Regions from separate parts of the Synechocystis sp. PCC 6714 genome, predicted to be linked through region 1. Evidence: predicted binding sites of a transcription regulator. Region 1 holds the regulator's gene; the other holds the start of a gene.
The links. The regulator NtcA, encoded in region 1, controls nitrogen genes in cyanobacteria. The targets are predictions, from matches to a motif close to GTANCNNNNGNTAC.

Region 1 (10,471 bases):
ACCAACACCATTGCTTTGGCCATGGAAAATGAGCCCTTGATTTTGTTCAATACAGAGAATCAAAGCCGACAGGTTTTATCCGACACTAGGCAAAACTTTGATCGCCTACAGTTCAATGCCGATGGTCAATGGTTATTGGGGCAACGGGGTCGGGAATGGCAACTGTGGCGACGCCAAGCCGAGCTTAAACAGGTCAAAGTCTGGAGAACGGACATCGGCCGTGTTTACGATGTGGCCCTACGTACCAGCCCCCAATCCCCCCAGTTGGCGATCGCCATGGCCAGTGGCAGCGGAGAAATTTGGCTTTGGCAGGGGGAATATAACGAATATAAAAATGGTGATAGGGTTGATGGGGTTGAATTGGAAGACCCCATGGCTCTGGCCCTGGGTAACAACGTGCAACGCAAAGAACCTATCCGTAGTACTAGCATTCACCCCACCTTGCCTCAATTAGCGGCTGGGGATGAACAGGGTAATCTCACCCTCTGGAATTTCGACGGCAGCCTGATTAAAAGTATTGTCGCCCACGGTGATCGCCTCAATCAACTGCAATACAGCCCCAATGGCAAGTATTTGCTCAGCGCTGGAAGGGAAGGCACCGCCAAAATTTGGACTGTGGACGGCGAACTATTGCATACCCTGAGAAGTGACCCCCTACCCATCGACCAAATTGCCATTAGCCCCGACAGCCAATGGATTGCCACCGCCGCCAGTGATGGCATGGTTAGACTATGGGATCAACGGGGCAACCTGCGGGGAGAATTTACCAGTGCCTCCAGTTCATTATTGGGACTAGGCTTTAACGAGGAAGGGCAATGGTTGCTTGCAGTGGGCCAGAACGGTGACCTCCAAAGTTGGCCCGTCACCCCAGAAAAAGAACGCCTCCGACAACTGGTGGAACAGGGCTGTAACTGGTTAAAAGACTACTTAGCCACGGAAAGTCAGCCAGACCAATCATATTCCCCTGAATTCTGCCATGGTGACTGGTAACTATTGGCTTCAGTCCACTGCTTATCTGGAATTGGCAAGGTGAAATGGTACTATTTCTGTCCTATTCCAAAGGCCTTTGTCCCTGAACAGGCCCGGGTATTTAAGAAGGCATCAGGCTATTTTGTAATGATCACTCCGCTCCGCGTTCCCCGTTGCTGTTTTTCCATTGTTCCGTCCTCGGGATAGGGGATAATTTAGACGAGAACATTAGGGAGCTTGACCATGCAGAAAGCCGATGAATTTGCCATTCACCTATTTTTGACCAATGGTCATCGGGAGGAGGTGCGCTTCATGACTATTCAGGATTTTCAAAAATGGTACAGCAATGAAGTTGTGCCCAGACATGACTCCCAGGAATTTATCAATGTGCCGATTAAAAATGTCCAGGGTGAGTATATGGTGGTGCGGCCCTCGGCCATTGTGGCCATCCGAGTGGAGCCAATTTTCTTTGGCAGTGTGGAGCGTATGTAGTCAATTGTGTATAATCTCGATACAGAATGGGGTTTTGCACTTCCCTTGATGCCCCCATTACCGTGAGTGTCAATGGACCAGTCCCTAACCCAAGATCGCCCTCTAGCGGCAGTTTTCCGACGCTTAGGCAATGAGTTGATGCCCCCGGTGGTGGAAACTTTTGAGCGCAGTAAAACAATTTTTTTCCCCGGCGATCCGGCGGAGCGGGTTTATTTTTTGCTCAAGGGGGCGGTGAAGTTATCTCGAGTTTACGAGGCCGGTGAGGAAATTACCGTCGCTCTGTTGAGGGAGAACAGTGTTTTTGGGGTACTATCCTTAGTGACAGGGCAACGTTCCGACCGTTTTTACCATGCGGTGGCGTTCACTCCGGTGGAGTTACTTTCTGCTCCTATTGAACAGGTGGAACAGGCCCTTAAGGAGCATCCTGACCTGTCATTGCTGATGTTGCAAGGGCTTTCTTCCCGCATTTTGCAGACGGAAATGATGATTGAAACCCTAGCTCACCGAGATATGGGTTCTCGTTTAGTTAGCTTTTTGTTAATCCTCTGTCGGGATTTTGGCGTACCGGCTCCAGACGGCATTCGCATTGACCTCAAGTTGTCTCACCAGGCGATCGCCGAAGCCATTGGTTCTACGAGGGTGACGGTGACCCGCTTGTTGGGGGACTTGCGGGAAGGCAATATGATCTCCATCACAAAAAAGAAAATTACTGTGCATAATCCCGTTGCTCTCAGTCAACAGTTTACCTAGCCCATCCCTATGACCAGTGCTTATATTCTGGTTCTTTCTGTCCTAATTTTGGGCGGTATCATTGCTGCGTTGGGGGATCATTTAGGCAGTAAGGTGGGCAAAGCTCGCCTGCGCTTATTTAAACTCCGCCCCCGACAAACAGCGGTGGTGCTGACGGTGATCACTGGCACTCTAATTTCTGCTTCCACCTTGGGTATTCTCTTCACTTTCAGCAAGTCCCTACGGGAGGGAGTATTTCAACTGGACGACATTCTTGGTCAGCTGAGGGTGGCCAAGGCAGAATTGGAGGAAGCGAGTCGGGCAAAGGAAGAAATTGAGTCGGAACTGAGTGCGGTGCGCCAAGAACAGCAGTTGGTACAGGAACGGAGTCGGGAGTTGGACCGGAACTATAACCAAGCGTTGCAACTATTGCGGCGGGTGTCCCAGCAGTCCCGCAATCTGCGTCGAGAAGTGGCTAATCTTTCCACGGAGAGGGCAGAGTTAAATGAGCAAAAGGACAACCTGTTGGCCGAGGCTGCGGAACTACAGAGCCAGGTCAAACTGAGGGATCAGGAGTTGTCGAAGCGCCAGGAACGCATTGCCCAACAAGAACAAGTCCTCACCCGCCAACAGAAGCAGGTGCGCTCATTGGAGCAACGTTTTGCCTCCTTAGAAGCCCAACGCCAACAGCTACAGGCGGAAATTAATCAACGGGACGCCAAAATTGATCAACTCGACCAGGCGATCGCCGCTAAAGACAATGATATCCAAGTGCGGGAAGACAAGTTGCAGGGGCTAGAAACGGAGCTGAGTTTTTTGCAAAGGGAGGTAGAGGAGCTAGAACGTTACTACCAAGATTATCAGGAGTTGCGGGGGCAACAAATCGCCATTTTGCGGGGCCAATTATTGGCCTTTGGGGCTCTAAAGGTGGTAAATACGGAGGCCATCAGTGGAGCAGTAGATCAACTATTACGCCAAGCTAATCGCACTGCCCTACAACTAGTCAAAACCCCCAATATGCCAGTGCCCGATGAGCCCATTGTCCGGGTAACCACAGCCCAGGTGGATAACATCAGAAGTCAGCTCCAGCCAGGGCAAGAGTACGTGATCCGGGTTTTATCGGCGGGCAACTATGTGCAGGAGGAAAGGGAAATTCGTGTCTTTTTTGATGTTGTGCCCAACCGTCAAGTTTTCCGAGAGTCAGAAACCATTGCTACTATTTCCCTAGAATCTTCTGATTTTAGCGAAGCTGATGTGCAAAAACGAATTGATTATCTGTTGGCGGCGGCCCAATTCCGGGCTCGGCGGGAGGGAATCCTTGGTCCTATCCAGGTGGAGGATGGTCGCATTAAAACTTTGATCGACTTCATTGAACAACTCCAGCGCCAGTCCGATAATCCCCCCAATGAAGTGCGGGCGATCGCCGCAGAGAACACTTCCGTGGTGGGACCTCTCAAAATCAGAATTATTGCCCTGCGGGGAAGTCAGGTGGTTTTTGAAAACTGATAACCACTTTGCCCAATCAACCCACTAACCAACGATGCCCACGGTCAACCGCATCAACGGATTGGCTGGCCTGGGGGGGCTGACTACCATGACTACCAGAGGGTGTTTTTGGGATCAATCTGCCGGTCGTCCATGGAGGGCGTTCTGACGGGGGGAGGCAGAGGTGGTAATGGTACAGATCGCCGTTCATTAATGGTGGAAGGAGGCGGAGTTTGGGCAGTGGTCAATTTTAAAAAAGCTTGCCTTAATAAGGGCAAACAATTTTCCCAGGTGACCTCCTTATTCACCGGCTCCAAGAGACGGTAACGCTTGAGTAATTCTTGAATTTGTCCCAGGGTATTTTCCGCCCCTCGATAGTTCACCTCAATTTCCGAAACGATGGGTTCTGAACTGCGTAAAGGATCCCTCTCCACTGCGGCGATCGCCCGACGAACAGCGGAAGTTAGCTCACTGCGATATTGGCGGGCTGCCACCCGTCGTTGCTCTTCCACCCCCTTAACACTGGAAGCATAGAGGGGAGGCAAACGGTTGAGGGCATAGGTGGCCACCTCCGTCAGATTGAGATAATTTCTCAGGTTTTTGGGGTAGAAACGGAGTTGCTTATCAATCTCCTCATAGACCAACGTTTCCATCACATTGACATGAACGCCGGAACTGACTGGGGCGGGAGACTCGGAAGCGAGAAAATCCATGGCAGAGAGTTGGGACAGTGACGACTAGGGGAAGAAAAATATCACAGGGTAGCAGGTTCCAAAAAGTAAGGAGGAAAATACTGAAAAAATATCTTCCTGGATTCAGGGGTCACTCTGATTTTAGCCGAATTGAGCGATTCTCGGTGTGCCAGTTCAACACAATTTAACCAGTGTGGGATAATGTAACATTCCGTCATTTACCTAGGTTTACTATGCGACTGTCCCAGATGCTCTTTGTTACCCTCAGAGACGATCCGGCGGATGCGGAAATTCCCAGTCATAAACTTTTGGTAAGAGCTGGATTTATTCGCCGTTTGGGCAGTGGTCTGTATGCCTATTTGCCACTGATGTGGCGGGTGCTGGAAAAAGTTAAGCGCATTGTCCAGGAAGAAATGAATCGCACTGGGGCCCAGGAATGTTTATTGCCCCAACTACAGCCGTCGGAGCTGTGGAAAATGTCGGGGCGTTGGGATACCTATACGGAATCTGAGGGCATTATGTTTGCCCTACGGGATCGGCTGGAACGGGAATTGGGCCTAGGCCCCACCCACGAAGAAGTGATTACGGCGATCGCCAAGGAAATGATCCGTTCCTATCGTCAATTGCCGGTGAATTTATATCAAATCCAGACTAAATTCAGAGATGAAATTCGTCCCCGTTTTGGGCTGATGCGGGGGCGGGAATTCATTATGAAAGATGCCTATTCTTTCCACAGTGACGAAATTAGTTTAAAGGCAACCTACGGGGCCATGGACCAGGCCTACAGAAACATTTTTAGCCGCTGTGGGCTAGATTTCCGGGCGGTGGATGCGGATTCCGGGGCGATCGGTGGTTCTGGCTCCCAGGAATTTATGGTGCTAGCGGATGTCGGGGAAGATGAAATTCTTTACACCGACGATGGTTTATATGCTGCCAATGTGGAAAAAGCGGTGTCTCTCCCCTCCGATGCCAAGCCCTCCCCTTTCAGTGGGTACAAAAAACAGTCAGCCCCTGATACCGCCACGATCGCCAAGATGTGTCAATGCCTGGACTGTGACCCCAGCAATGTGGTGAAAAATGTTCTATATCAAGCGGTCTACAATAACGGCAAGACGGTTTTGGTACTGGTGAGCATTCGGGGTGATCAAGAAGTCAACGAAGTGAAGTTGACTAATGAGTTAACTAAGTTAGCGGTCAACTATGAAAGTAGTAATGTTTTAAATCTCATTGTTCCCGATAAAAACGAACAGCAAAAATGGTCTACAAAATCTTTACCTTTGGGCTATATTTCCCCTGGCATTAGTGATGATTACATTGCCACAAATAAACAGGTAGTAGGCAAATTTCTCCGTCTTGTGGATCAGACCGCAGTGGAGTTGACCAACTTTGCCACCGGGGCCGATGAAGTTGATTACCATGTCACCGGAGCTAACTGGGGCACCGACTTTATCCTCCCCAAACTGGTGGTGGATGTGCGTAAGGCCCTAGTCGGCGATCGCCCGGTGCACGATCCCACGGGGGAAGTGAAAAGTGCTCGGGGCATAGAAGTGGGGCATATTTTCCAGTTGGGTACCAAATATTCCCAAGCCATGGGAGCTACCTTTACCAACGAACAGGGAGAGGAAAAACCCTTGGTCATGGGTTGTTACGGCATTGGCGTATCCCGTTTAGCCCAAGCTGCTGTTGAGCAACGTTACGACAAAGACGGCATTATCTGGCCCACGGCGATCGCCCCCTATGAAGTAGTGATCGTGGTGCCCAACGTCGGGGATGGGGAACAAATGCAGGTGGCGGAGCAAATTTATACGGAATTACAAGCTGCTGGGGTGGATGTCCTGCTTGATGACCGCAACGAACGGGCTGGGGTTAAATTCAAAGATTCGGAACTAGTTGGTATTCCCTACCGCATTGTCACTGGCAAATCCCTCAAACAGGGCCAGTTGGAAGTGGTTAAGCGGGCCGATAAAAGCGTTGAAAATTTGGCGATCGCCGCAGTGGTACCCACCCTAACAGCTTGGATCCAAGCCGATAAAAAAGCTAGTTAAAATTCCCCACCATCAAAGTCAGTCCAGTTGCAGAAATAGCACTCTTTTGCCCCAGGCTTTTAGGGGAAAATGCTATGGTCAATATGTCTTGAATATCTTGAATCACCTTTTCAAGGGGGTAGGTTGTGATGAAATCTTTACTGCGGGGTGTTGCTCTGTCAGGGTCGATATTACTGGCCACAGGGGGCTATGGATTGACAGCCTCAGCCCAAGTCGCCCCGGGGGACAATATACCTACTGTGGAAGAAGCCTTGGATAATCCAGATGTGGATGACATTACCGATCAGCCCGACCAGTTGATTACCTGGGTGTGTAAAAGTGGCGATAAAACCGTAGCAGTGGAAGTCAAAGAACTTCAAAACTGGCAAGAAACTGTTGACCCAGACCAAACTTGGCAATGTGAACAGAACATTCCTGTCGTTGATCCAGGAGACTCCACTTTTTCCTGTGAAACCAATGCCACCATGGGCCTAATCACCGTTTTCTGGCTGGAAGGGGAAGGTGGCAAGGCAGAAATGACAAGCTGGATGAATAATTTGGCCAACAACCAAAATATGGTCTGTACCCATGGGCAAACTAATCCCTTTTGGGAATAGCAATTGATGTTTCTATTCGGGTGAGTTAGGGGGACGCTGTTTTCGGCCTTGGATAACAGTTTCCCTGGCTCCACTTTGTTAATTTGTTTTTGTTAAAGTTAAAGCATTGACTATTAACAGTTTTCCATGGCAATTCATCTGAAGGCATCACATTTCGGCGTGGCGTTCCTTTTGCTACTGTGCGGCGGGGCGATCGGTGCCGCAGGGGGACGCTATCTTCTGTCTTCAGGCCCAACCTATTCTACCGAGAACCCTTCGGCCAGCACTGGTGCTGAAAGTTTCTCCCCAAAGGATGAAAATTACCGCAGTGCCCTCCCCTTGTCTCTACCTCGTTCCCCCCAGGATGATGGGGAGTTAAATTTTATTGCCCGGGCTGTGCAGAAAATTGGCCCCGCGGTGGTCAGAATCGATGCGGAGAGAGTGACCAACACTGAGAATAATCCCATCCAGGATCAACCATTTTTTCGTCGCTTTTTTGGCGAAGAAATGCCCCCTAACCCCGATCCTAGGGAACAAGGCACTGGCTCTGGTTTTATCCTGAGTGCTAACGGGGAAGTTTTAACCAATGCCCATGTGGTAGAAGGGGCAAGCACCGTTAAGGTCACCCTCAAAGATGGTTCTGTCCTGGAAGGTAAAGTGGTAGGCATTGATACCATGACCGATGTGGCGGTGGTGAAAGTTGAAGCAGAAAATTTGCCCGTGGTGGAAATTGGCCAATCCGATCGCCTGCAGGCGGGGGAATGGGCCATCGCCATTGGTAATCCCTTGGGTTTAGACAACACTGTTACGGTAGGCATTATCAGTGCCCTGGGGCGTTCCAGTTCCGAGGTAGGGGTGCCGGACAAAAGGGTGCGTTTTATCCAAACCGATGCCGCCATTAATCCGGGTAATTCCGGTGGCCCTTTGCTTAATGCGAAAGGGGAAGTGATTGGAGTCAACACTGCCATCCGGGCCGATGCCCAGGGGCTAGGATTTGCCATTCCCATTCAAACAGCCCAAAATGTGGCCGAGAATTTATTCGCCAAGGGCAAAATGGAGCATCCCTACCTTGGCATCCACATGGTTACCCTCTCTCCAGAAATGACCAAGCAGTTGCGGGCTAGTGGGGAATTACCAGCCGGCGTGACAGCAGAAACAGGAGTTTTAATTGTCCAAGTTAGCCAAGGTTCTCCCGCAGCCCAAGCAGGATTAGCGACCGGAGACATTATTCTCGAAGTGGGGGGAGTGGGGGTTAAAACGGCCACTGACGTTCAAGAACGGGTGGAAGTCAGCCAAATTGGAGAACCATTGGCGATCGCCGTTAAGCGTCGGGATAAACAGGAAATGATCGCGGTGCGACCGGGGCCTTTTCCCGAAGACTTTAACCGTTAGGGCAAACCCAATTTGTTCTTGAATATCAAATTATCTCTCTATCCTTATCCTTGGCGATGGTTGAATTTCCACAGGGCACTGGAAACCCAATTGGTGAGAATATGGGCCACAATGGGCACCAATAAATTACCACTGGCGATCGCCCCATAGCCCAGCACCAGCCCCACCACCGTTGCCCAAACCACGTAGGGCCATTGTTCCGTACTGCTGAGGTGTAAAACGCCAAATACTAAGCTAGAAACCACCACCGCCAAAACACCTCCCCCCAAAGCGGAAAGCATCACTCCCCGAAACAGTAATTCTTCGCTTAAACCGGGCAATAGTCCCAACCAGAGCAAGTCTGCCCACACTAAGGGTTTAATGACAAAGGCGAGATAGGCATCGGCACTGGCACGATAGGCGGGCCAAACCCGATAGATCAATCCACTGGTCAGAATAATTGCCGCTGCCAAGCCCAACCCTAATAAAGCATCTGGGACATTGAAACTGATTTTCAATAGGGTGACATCCCCCCACCACTGCCAAAGTTTAGCAATGATCAGCAGTAACACCGCTGTGAATCCCATCACCGCCAGAATTTGGGTACGGCTCAGGGGTTCCATTTCGGAAGGACTATTGGATGAAGACACAGATATTTAGGGTAGGCGGTGGAGAGCAGGAAAATTCGGTTGGAAACAATCGAGGTTAATGCCGGCCCGATGGGCACAGAGCACTCCGATCGCCTCTAGATAAGAGTTTACCCTAACCACAGAAATGCCTAGGTCTTCGGGATAGACTTCTAGCTGGGTGGAATTATTTTCCACGGCAATAATACGAGCCGAAGTGTCACTAAAACTCATCAGGGCGGAACCACCGCAGGCACTGGCGGGTACAACCAGCGCATTCACATCCCGATTCCAAAGGGTTTGGCTGTTACTGTTGGGAAACCTTTGGTAATGGGGAGCCCGGCTTAGCCCCATCAACACACAGGGTAAAAAGGTGTAGCCCAATTCCTCCGCCGCTGACCGGGGGGAAATGTCTGGATCTAGAGGCAAAGGACTCAACGCTGGGGCATGGGCACAGGGCACTTGAAATTGCCGCACAATTAAATGGGAAATCACCGCTTCTGCCCCTGACAAGGGATCCACCCCATGGCCATGGCGATAATCGGTCAAAATCTGACTGCCCACATCATCGGGGAAACGGGCAATGACGGCGATCGCCTGGGCTTTGGTTTGGGTTAGTAATTTATCGGCAGCTCGCAATAAACTTTCTGGGTTGGCAATGGTCCCCCAACTGGTGCTGGAGTCCGACAGGCGCAATTCCACCCCCAAAGGCTCATCGGTGATAACGTAATCAGTCAGGGTCAAACCTAGGGTTGCCCGGGCCCCGTCCGCCACCTGGAGATGGCGCCAAAGTAAATCATCTTCAATGCCCTGGTCAAAAATTAGGCCGATGGCGTTGTTACCCACAGGAGTTAAACCCCAATCCCCCTGGGCAAAACGATCCAGGGCGTAACCTTCCACGTACAAAGCATTGGCAATGGGGTAGTAAAGCTGGGCCCCGTTCAATACATTGGGATGGGTAATGAGGCGATCGCACACCTGGGAAATGGCCCTGGCGATCGGTAAAGCATCCCCGGCATAGCCACCAATGGCAGCCCCCACCCCAGTGGGAATAATTAAAGTGACGTTGTAACTCAAAGTGACTGTAAAGGACTGGAATTTTTCGGTCTGGATCGCTTGATCTAAACTTCCTGCACTGCTGTTATCGTTACCACCGCTTCCACCTGAGCTTTTTGTTGCTCTTTATCCACCACTGTCACCGCCCACCGCAGGGGATCGCCTCGTTTAGCCAATTCCTGTTCAATTTCCTGTTGCAGTTTCAGGGGGTTTTCCTGGAGGTCAATTTCGGCAGTGATGAAATGTGTGGTCATGGTTGATTTGAGCAATGTATGGGGGCTAGACAAAGGATAGTCTGACTGAATCTTAGCAAAACCCCGGGAATTTTCCGCTAAAATTTGAGACTATCATCAAGTTTTACCCCGGCAAACAATAGCTTGAAAAAGGTTTTAACTAGCATTGTTGCCCTGCTCATTTGGACTTTACTGGTG
Region 2 (10,471 bases), 1.6 Mb from region 1:
ACTTGCGCCAAAACTCCCCGTGCTTCTGCGTTTTGATTAGCGTAAACCTGAGCCATCACCTGGGGTTTCTGTTCTGGTTCGGGGGTAATGCCAGATGCGCCTAAAAAGGACCTAGAAAGCCATCTAGACGGTGGGGCGACGGTTGTTTTGTTGTTGTTTAAATACCTTTCTGTCCAGCCATTACGTTTAAAGCGCTGTCTTAACGTGTTCTGGGGAGCAAAAAGCGGTGATTCCCCAGCTAACAAATAAAAAATACTATTTTCGTCGGCGATCGCCTCAATAAAAGCTACCTCATCAGGACAGGGATTAAAGTACCCATAGATCATCAAAGACTTTTGCTGGCTCTGTTGTTCAATTGCTTGCCAAAATAGTTCACCTTGATCAATCCAACCACCACTGCGTAAAAATTTCTGATAGGCTTGGGCAACCGCAAATACCTCCTGCGCTCGTTTAGAGCTGTTTGACCCTAAGCACAAATCAGGTTGACTCCGAAAAATAACTTGAACCGTTGGTTGCCATGTTCGTGCCATCCCCTCCGGATCTTGGAGTTCTAGAGTCTGTCGTAGCGCTTCCTTCAGATAATCGTGAACGACCAAGGGCGGCGCAATTTTAATTTGTCTAATGTTGAGAATATCTTGGGCCAACTGCTGTAGGGAAAACGCTGTAACCCCTAGTGTCTGGGCGGCGTTACGGTTAGGGGTAATCATTTGCCAGCCGCCATCATCGCTCAAATCTTGACTTAATTCCCAGGCAGCATCAAGAAGGGGTTCAATGCGAGAACTGACATAAAGGGTCGGCATTGGTTACAAAGACGATCAGGGCAAATTAGTTTGGTAAATATGGCTAATGAAAAATGTAACCCATATTCACATTGCCGATGTCTGCATCAACATCGAAAAAAGACCATCTCGACTAGTATTCAGATAGTCGCCGAGAGAATTATCCTAAGTTCAGGGCAATGGCCCAATGCGGGACAGAAGCGATCGCCTTTGACGACAGAGACTGATCAACTCATCTATGCCCAAAATGCCGATAATGAGGGCGGCAAACAGGGAGCCCATTCTAGTGGCCGGTGTGGATAACAGCAGAATGGCGATCGGCAGGGTCAGAAAAAATAAACCAAAAAAAGCTCTGACCACCAACTCCTGTTTCGATCTGGTAAGTTGCCCACCGATACTTTTCTTCATTGGTTTGATCCCTTAGAAAAATCAAGTCTAAGCAATGACAAAATTGACCAGCTTACCCGGCACCACAATGACCTTTTTAATAGTTTTTCCTTCCAGATAACGTTGGGCTAAATCAGAATTACGGGCCAACTCTTCCAACTGAGCCTTATCAGCCCCCGCAGGAACAGTTATTGTTCCCCTGGTTTTACCTAAGACTTGGATCACCAAAGTAATTTCATCCAGCACCAGAGCGGTGGAATCCACCTGCAACCAGGGCCTTTGGTGGATCGAACCCTGATGGCCCAACTGATGCCACAATTCCTCTGTTAAATGGGGGGCAAAGGGGGCAAGGAGTAACAACAGGGTTTCAATGCCTTCTTGGTAAACGGGGGAGGTAATCAAATCCGTCGCCGCAATCAGAGCATTACTGAGTTTCATCATTTCCGAAATGGCAGTGTTGAACTGGTAATCATCGTTCAAATCTTCCGCTACCTCTTTGATGGCCGTATGGATAGCCCGCCGTAAATCCTTCTCCGGCTTAGTTAAGGGATCATTGGTGCTCAGAGTTGAGGGGCGATCGCCAATGTAGTCGGTCACTAACCGCCAAACCCGATTGAGAAAGCGGAATTGTCCTTCCACATCTGCATCATCCCATTCCAAATCCTTTTCTGGGGGAGCCTTAAAGAGAATGAACATCCGGGCTGTATCCGCCCCATATTTGCCCAACACTTCCTGGGGATCAACCCCGTTAAATTTCGATTTGGACATTTTTTCGTGAAAAATAATCACTGGTTCATTGCTTTCTTTTTCCCGACATTCACCGTTTTTATAAACCACTTGATCAGAAGTGAGATATTTACCTGTCTGACGAGTTTTATAGGTAATGCCTTGCACCATGCCCTGGGTCAAAAGTCTTTGGAACGGCTCCCGAACGGAAATCAATTCCCTGTCCGCCAAAACTTTGGTGAAAAAACGGGAATAAAGCAAATGCAAAATGGCGTGTTCAATGCCTCCCACATACTGGTCCACCGGTAACCATTGGGCAATTTTTTCCCCATCAAAAGGTAACTCCGTATTTTGGGCATCAGCATAACGGAGGAAATACCAGGAAGAATCGATGAACGTATCCATGGTGTCGGTTTCCCGTTTGGCCGGCTTGCCACAACTGGGACAGGGTACATTAATCCAATCCTCCAGTTTCGCCAAGGGGGAAGGGCCACGGCCGGAAAATTCCACATTATCGGGTAAAGTCACCGGCAGATGCTCTTTTGGGACTGGCACTGCTCCACAATCTGCACAATGGATGATGGGAATGGGACAGCCCCAATAGCGTTGACGGGAAATTAACCAATCCCGCAGACGATATTGCACCCTTGCTTGGCCATAACCATTGCTTTCGGCGTATTCAATGATCGCTTGCTTGGCCTTGGGGGAAGCCATGCCGGTGAACTGGGCCGAATTAACCATCACCCCCGCCTCGGTATAGGCTGCCGTCAAATTCATATCACTGTTGTCGGCATCTTCGGGAATAATCACCACTTGGATGGGCAAATTGTTATCTTGGGCAAATTTGAAATCCCGTTGGTCGTGAGCTGGTACCCCCATCACTGCGCCGGTGCCGTACTCGTATAAAACATAATCAGCAATGAGAATGGGAATTTCTTGGCCATTAAAGGGATTGATGGCAATGCCACCGGTTTTAACGCCACGCTTGGGTTTATCTTCCGCTGTCCGTTCAATTTCACTTTCTTTGGCCACCATGGCCACAAAATCGTCCACTGTGGCCTGTTGCTCCACTGTGGTAACTACCTTGGTCAAAGGATGTTCCGGGGCTAAAACAACATAGGTTACCCCATAAACCGTATCGGGGCGAGTGGTGAAAACGGCAATTTTTTCTTGACTATTTTTAATAGGAAATTCCAAATAGGCCCCCACGGATTTACCAATCCAATGGGATTGCATTAGTTTGACCCGTTCCGGCCAGCCCGTTAATTGCTCCAAATCATTCAGTAAAGCTTCTGCATAGTCGGTAATTTTCAAAAACCATTGCCGCAATAATTTCCGTTCCACCATGGCCCCTGATCGCCAGGAGCGGCCTTCACTATCCACTTGCTCATTGGCCAAGACCGTTTGATCAATGGGGTCCCAATTAACCGTCGCTTCCTTTTGGTAGGCCAAACCAGCTTGGAAAAATTCCAAAAATAACCATTGGGTCCAACGATAATATTCCGGGGAGCAGGTGGCCACTTCCCTTTGCCAATCAATGGAAAGTCCCAACTGTTGTAACTGACTCCGCATCTGGGCAATATTTTTTTCCGTCCATTCCCTGGGCGGAATCCCCCGTTCGATCGCCGCATTTTCCGCCGGCAAACCAAACGCATCCCAACCCATGGGGTGGAGCACCTGGTAACCCTGCATCCGTTTTAAACGGGCAATGACATCGGTAATGGTGTAGTTCCGCACATGGCCCATGTGGAGATTCCCAGACGGATAGGGAAACATGGACAGGGCATAGAATTTGGGTAAATCAGAGGCGATCGGTGTTTTGTCCAACCCCCATTCAGCCCAGCGTTGTTGCCATTTTTGCTCGATTTCACCAGCGTTATATGGGGATGCCACGACGACCAAGATCTCCTAAGCCCAGTTGATTACAGGCTTGTTAGTATACCATTCTGTCCTAGGCCCGGGGTTGTCTGTTAACCGTCCTAGACCGGTGACCGTGTAAAGATTAGAATTTGCGATTATGGAAACTATTCAATTCGACGTACGCCAAACAATTATTGTCGCAATTTTGGTGCTTTACATTGGCAAATATCTCACCAAAAAAGTCAAGTTTTTGCAGAGTTTTAATATTCCCGACGCTGTTTCCGGTGGAGTACTGGCCTCCCTGTTTTTTGGTCTTATTTATGGTACTTTCCGCACGGAAGTAACCTTTAATTTCCCTATCCGGGATGCTTTTTTAATTATTTTCTTTACCTGCATTGGTCTATCTTCCAAATTAAAAACCTTACTCCAAGGCGGAAAACCCCTATTGATCCTTTTAGCAACGGCGGTGAGTTTTTTAGTAATTCAAAATTTCGTCGGAGTGGGCATGGCTTCCCTGTTGGGGCAGGCGTTACCAGTGGGTTTACTCTCCGGCTCCATCTCCCTCAGTGGTGGCCATGGCACGGCGATCGCCTGGTCCCCGGTTTTTTATGACAACCACGGCATTAGCAATGCTTCGGAAATTGCCATAGCCTGTGCCACTTTCGGCCTAGTTTTTGGGGGTATTGTGGGGGGGCCCATCGCGAAATTTTTAATTATCCGCAACAAGTTGGAACCGGATTGTAACACCAAGGATTTGACCATTGGTATCCGGCGGGATCAGGACAACGTGCAAATTGATTACAACACTATGCTCCACGCCATTTTAGTCATTGGTCTGACCATTGGCTTGGGATTTGAACTCAATCAGGCGATCGCCAGCTTGGGGTTAATGCTCCCGGCTTTTGTTTCCTGTTTACTGGCGGGGATTATGCTCACCAACACCATTCCCCTCGTGTTTAAAAAATTTCCCTGGCCAGCGGAAACCCCTTCCCTCGCCCTGATTTCCGACGTCAGTTTGGGTCTATTTCTAGCCATTTCCCTGATGAGTTTGCAACTCTGGACTCTAGCTGACATTGGCGGCATCATTGCAGTAATTCTTTTGGCCCAATTCATTGCCAGCGTTATTTACACCGTCATCATTGTTTTCCCGATTATGGGCAAAAACTACAACGCCGCCGTAATTTCCGCTGGTTATTCCGGCCTTACTCTGGGGGCCACCCCCACGGCGATCGCCAATATGACCGCAGTGACGGAAAAATTCGGTGCCGCGCCCCAAGCCTTCATCATCGTTCCTTTAGTGGGAGCCTTCTTCATCGACATTGCCAACGCCTTTGTGATTCAGCAATTCCTCAACCTACTGAGCTGAAAGGCCGGATTATCAGCACTTCTTTCCAGCAAGAACCACCCTAGCCCGAAAGCCAGAGCGGATTCAACTACGAAAACATGGCAGGATTCTATTTGTGTGGAACTTTCGAGACAAGTGACACAATCCTTACTAGCCCAGGGAAAATCCACACCAGCGCTAAGCTCTGGAGCCCCAAAGCCATAGAGGAAAACGAAACAAACTGTTTTGTCCTTTCCTAGCCTTGTCTGGAAACCCTCTGATCAGCGGCTAGCGGCCCCCACAGGGGTTTTAGTGCTGGGGGTGGGGAGTTGATAATCCCGTAGACTGGGAAACAGAAAATGATTCTCTTCCACGTACTGGGCTCCAAACAGTCCCTTTTCGGCCCAGAAATATCGATCAGTAGTGTGCTCATTTCGTTTTACAATGAGCAAGGCCGGGGGTTGAATTTCGTTAGCTTGGATGTAGCGACGAGCGGCCGTAACGGGCTTGTCTTCACCGCTTTCGATATTAAACTGAGGAACAAGCTCTAAAATTTTGCGACCTTCTTGACGACGACGACTCTTCCGTTTGCGTTTGCGTGCCAACCCAGTTACCTCCTATTTCAGCGATATGCTGTAATGATAGTTACAAAAGCCGTGCCGATTATATCCGGTCTAATTCTAAATATCAAGCCCCTCCAGACCTTATGGTAGTAGGGGGATCGCTGATTCCAAGCACCATTTCACTAGGGTTTCACCCACCAAACTATCCCTTAGGGGCACAAATAGGCCCACTCAAATCTTAATATTTCTTAACATTCCCAAGCACCCCCACACCACAAGCTCCATGGTTGGTTCCATCTCATCTATGTATTCTCCCAGTGCTGGGTTGATTGCCCTTTGTCAGTCACAGGTTCGGCTTTTGCAACAGGGGCTGCGGGTGGACTGGTGTGGCGTTTATCTAACGGAGGGGGAAACGGAGCAAGGATTGGTCCCGTTGGTGGTGTCCCAGAAAACGGCGACAACACAACCGGAAAGTTATGGGTTCATCAGTCTACCACAGGGGGAAACATATTCCTCCACAGACAAGGTTTCTCTGCCGGTGGTTCCCGTGGGGGAGGGACAGTTGAGTCGCCGTACTAGTTTGGAACCTCCTCCCTTTGATGCGGACAAACGGTTGGTTTTACCCCTAGTTTATGGCGAAGAAATGGTGGGCCTATTGGTGATTCACCGTAGTCAAGGTCAATGGCATGGGGAAGAAATGATCCAGTTGGAGGCGATCGCCAAATCCCTAGCGGTGGCTTGTTTGTTGGACCAGCAGAGGGATTGGTACCGCCAGGCCTGGGAAGAACAAAATCAGCAGTATCAGTGGGAGCGGCAAAATTGGGCGGATTTATTACATCAGTTACGGAACCCCCTCACAGCGCTGAAAACTTTTAGCAAGCTACTGCTCAAACGCTGGCAAGGAGATGAGAAAAGTCAACAGGTGGTGGAGGGCATTGTGCGCCAGGGGGAACATCTCCAGGAACTATTACAGGGCTTTGAGGCAAGCCAAAATCAGAGTCCCGATTATCTGCCTCTGTTATCGAGTTCTCCGTCGGCCACAGTTCAGGCGTTGCCCCCAGCCGGTAACGTTGAACCTTTGCCTCTACACAATTTTTCTTTAATTGAAGTGCTACCCCCTATTTTGTTGGCCCACGAGGCGATCGCCGCTGAGAAAGAGCTAGAGTTTCGTACTTTTTTGCCGGAGACTCTACCTTCCGTGCTGGCCCATCCGGGAGCATTGCGGGAGGTGGTAAATAACCTTTTGGAAAATGCCATAAAATATACTCCTAGTGGGGGCTTTATCACTGTTTCTTTAACAACAGAAATAAACAAAAATCACCATCTTTCCTGCCAACATTGGCTTAAATTGGCGATCGCCGACACGGGTTATGGCATTCCCCCGGAGGATCAAGACAAAATTTTTGAGCGCAATTACCGGGGAGCCCAGGCCCAGGGCCCCATTGACGGTACAGGTTTAGGTTTGGCGATCGTGGCGGATTTGGTGGCTCAGATGGGGGGAAAAATTACTGTCACTAGCCCTAACGGCTCATCTCTCGATCCGGATCGACCCGGCTCAACTTTTACCCTTTGGCTAAAGTCCGTTGAGGAGTCAGATTGAAACCCAATTTAGCGTTTTTTGTCTCAGACTAGCCCCAGTCCTGACTGGTGTCACAAAGAAAATTTTCTTGTAAAACACTTGCTAATGGGTAAGGACAGACTTCAGGAAAAACACGAATTGGCAAGTTGGTCTCCCGTAAGGCTAGATCCACTCCTGCTTCAAATCCATCTTCCAATGCTTCGGGTAAACGGGATTTTAAGCTAGGGTTCTGGCGCAGATGGCGACGAATGGCCCGACGTTCCTCTCGAATGGTCAGAAGACAATTACGGGAGCGCTGTTCTGGCTGTAATTCTCACTTCAACAAATGACCAAGCAAAACAGCTAAACGACTGACCAACTCCCGATATTGTTGTCTTCCCAAGGCCTCTATCTCCTCTTTGAGATGTTGCCAATCCAGCAATGATGGCTGTTGATTGTTCAAAGCCTTGGCTTGGCTCTGGGTCCAGGCATAAAAGTCCTGCTCATACAAACCAGAATGTTCCATAATACATGATAACTCTGCGTTTTTCGGTTTAATACTTTGTCAATCTTGCCTGTTCTCTCCAGTCAGCCTAGCTCCACTTTCACTCCGTAGTTACCATCTGAAAAGTACCTCCATCAATTCTCCCAGGTTAGAATAATATTCTCTGATTCACAGATGGACTGGGCATGGCGTAGAGAAGTTTTAGTAATGGCTCCAAATAAATGAATTCTAGGCTGATGGTTAGGGTAAAACACGGCATAGCTTTTCACTTGACCGATCGCCGCTTTCCAGTTTTTGGCAATTTTTACCTCAATCAACTCAGTTTTTGTCAGAATGTCAATGCGGCCTACAGGGGTGTTTACTTCAGTTTTTCCCTGCAATTTTTCAGCAAGATAATCTCGATACTCAGATTCTGTATAAAGATGCCGGCTTGTGATTGGTTTTTCTGGTCTTGGGTGGCCAGACAAGTCTCTGATCGCTTGCCTAACAATTTTTTGCAGTGGGTTTAGTTTGCTTCTGGCCATGGTTGAAAGTTTAGTGATGTTTGCGTTTTTTATGATGTTTGCGCTTTTTGCCTTCAAATAATTTTGATACCCCATAACCAGCTAATCCCACCACTGCTCCGGCCACCGCTACAGGAGCCATGGTGATGCCAACCGCTGTCCCTGCTACAGCAAGACCCATTCCACCAATCACAGATGCGGCCCCTGCTCCGACCCCAGCACCAACAACAGCAGCTCCAATGGCAGTGGCATCTTGCTCGTCAATGGCTTTTTTAACTCCATAGGCAGCAGAACCAACCACAGCACCAGCGGCAGCTACTGGAGCAACGCCAATTCCCACTGCAGTTCCCGCCACAGCCAGGCCCATGCCTCCCACCACTGATGATGTGGCAACTCCGGCCGCCGTACCAGCGGCGATCGATGCGGCTCCCATGGCAGTGTCAGTCAAATCACTCAATTCATCTTTTTTAGACTGACAATTATGAGCGTTTTGTTTTTTTAATTTCTCTATTTCAAGCTCCAGTATTCTTCTTTCTAAAATAAGACGTTCTCTTTCCCTATGCCTATTACTACCCATGACATTGCTCCGGTTAAATTTATAAACATTATAATCACCTAAAGGTCTTTAGTATGCTAAGTAAAAAAGATGTTTTTGGGGCCTGGCTTCGATGGCCCCATATCTGCCGAAGATTTTGCTACCGTTAAAAGTGGACTGGAGCAACTATTGACAAAAAAGGCGATCGCCAAAGCCCATGTTAGAAAGCAAACTTGAAAATCTGCGGCAATTCTTTGGGGAATTAGACCGGGCTTTAATCGCCTATTCCGGCGGAGTTGACAGTGCCCTAGTAGCCAAAGTTGCCTACGATGTGTTGGGCGAGAATGCTGTGGCCATCACCGCCGTTTCCCCTTCTTTGTTGCCGGAGGAACTAGAAGACGCCCAGACCCAGGCAGAGTGGATCGGCATTGCCCACGAATTGGTGCAGACCCATGAAATGGATAATCCTAATTACACCGCCAACCCAGAAAACCGTTGTTACTTTTGCAAAAGTGAACTCCACGACACCCTCAAACCCTTAGCTTTGGCCCGAGGTTACAGCTACGTTATTGATGGGGTCAACGGAGATGATCTGCGGGATTATCGTCCCGGCATCCAAGCCGCTAAGGAACGGGGAGGGCGATCGCCATTGGCGGAATTGCAGATTAGCAAATTGGAAGTGCGGCAAATTTCTCAACTCCTAGGACTTCCCTGGTGGGATAAGCCAGCCCAACCCTGTTTAAGTTCCCGTTTTCCCTACGGCGAAGAAATCACAGCGGAAAAGCTACAGCGGGTCGGCCGGGCGGAAATATACCTCCGTCGTCTCGGCTATAACCAAGTCCGGGTGCGATCGGAACAAAATTCGGCCCGCATCGAATTGCCCCCGGAACAGATCCAACGGTTTGTGCAAGATGTGTCCCTGGGGGAATTAGTGCAAACTTTTCAAAACTTTGGTTTCCTGTATGTCACCCTAGACCTAGAAGGTTACCAAAGCGGCAAACTAAATCGAGTCCTAACGGCTAAACCCAACCCTGCAATCCGTAAATAAGTAACCCCAAATATTCTTTGAGGGCCATGGTGGTCATTTGCAGACTTTTGGCATCGGGCATAAGACCAAGGACGACGTTGGCAAGGTTGAAATTACTTTTGCCTAACGGTTGACTCAAAAAATCTGTGGCGGCGGGAATGACGGTGATGCCCAGCTTTTCAAATACTCTTTTGGCCCTGGGCATATGGTAACTAGAAGTTACCAAGATAATAGTATTTACACCCCGTTGCTGGAGAATTTTCTGGGTGAAAATAGCATTTTGCCTAGTATTAAGGGATTTCTCCTCTTTGATAATGGCTTCCCTGGGTACTCCTAGCCGTTGTAGCAGTAAAGCCATATCTTCCGCTTCCGAACCCACCACTGTGCCTAACCAGGGAATTCTTCCCCCCGTGGCAATAATGTAGGGAGCTTTGCCCTCTTGGTAAATTTGCGCGCCATAGATAACCCGATCGCCGGCTTCGGCCACTTCGGGAAATTGTCGGGGATAGGTTGCTTGGTACAGACCGCCCCCCAACACAACAATGATTGGAGCTTCCGGTAAATCTTCCGTGGGTAGATACCGATATTCCAAAGTCCTTAACAGAGCATCACTAACCCAGGTATTGGCACTGATAAGCAAAATAGCCAACGCTATCAAGGCCGGCCATTGTAAACCCAACTGTTGTCGCCAACTCCAAACAACA

Region 2: a site for NtcA is predicted at 5,712-5,725, ahead of D082_RS14610 (DUF3155 domain-containing protein). Genes of this name have one in related genera too.

The regions. Positions count from the first base shown of each region.
Region 1 is NZ_CP007542.1:1,363,310-1,373,780, forward strand. Features, by position in the region: gene D082_RS06135 (AAA-like domain-containing protein) at 1-990, shown strand, start outside; gene D082_RS06140 (hypothetical protein) at 1,213-1,461, shown strand; gene ntcA (global nitrogen regulator NtcA) at 1,534-2,211, shown strand; gene D082_RS06150 (DUF3084 domain-containing protein) at 2,221-3,696, shown strand; gene D082_RS06155 (late competence development ComFB family protein) at 3,789-4,388, opposite strand; gene proS (proline--tRNA ligase) at 4,601-6,412, shown strand; gene D082_RS06165 (hypothetical protein) at 6,541-7,008, shown strand; gene D082_RS06170 (HhoA/HhoB/HtrA family serine endopeptidase) at 7,135-8,379, shown strand; gene D082_RS06175 (CPBP family intramembrane glutamic endopeptidase) at 8,424-9,008, opposite strand; gene D082_RS06180 (DUF3326 domain-containing protein) at 9,015-10,061, opposite strand; gene D082_RS06185 (hypothetical protein) at 10,106-10,294, opposite strand; gene D082_RS06190 (serine hydrolase) at 10,418-10,471, shown strand, end outside.
Region 2 is NZ_CP007542.1:3,209,423-3,219,893, forward strand. Features, by position in the region: gene D082_RS14590 (PD-(D/E)XK nuclease family protein) at 1-800, opposite strand, end outside; gene D082_RS14595 (hypothetical protein) at 951-1,187, opposite strand; gene leuS (leucine--tRNA ligase) at 1,215-3,785, opposite strand; gene gltS (sodium/glutamate symporter) at 3,910-5,118, shown strand; gene D082_RS14610 (DUF3155 domain-containing protein) at 5,358-5,681, opposite strand; gene D082_RS14615 (GAF domain-containing sensor histidine kinase) at 5,923-7,239, shown strand; partial or broken gene D082_RS14620 (DUF29 domain-containing protein) at 7,268-7,723, opposite strand; gene D082_RS19150 (hypothetical protein) at 7,837-8,301, opposite strand; gene D082_RS14630 (hypothetical protein) at 8,237-8,662, opposite strand; gene D082_RS19335 (hypothetical protein) at 8,852-8,977, shown strand; gene larE (ATP-dependent sacrificial sulfur transferase LarE) at 8,958-9,788, shown strand; gene D082_RS14640 (YdcF family protein) at 9,760-10,471, opposite strand, start outside.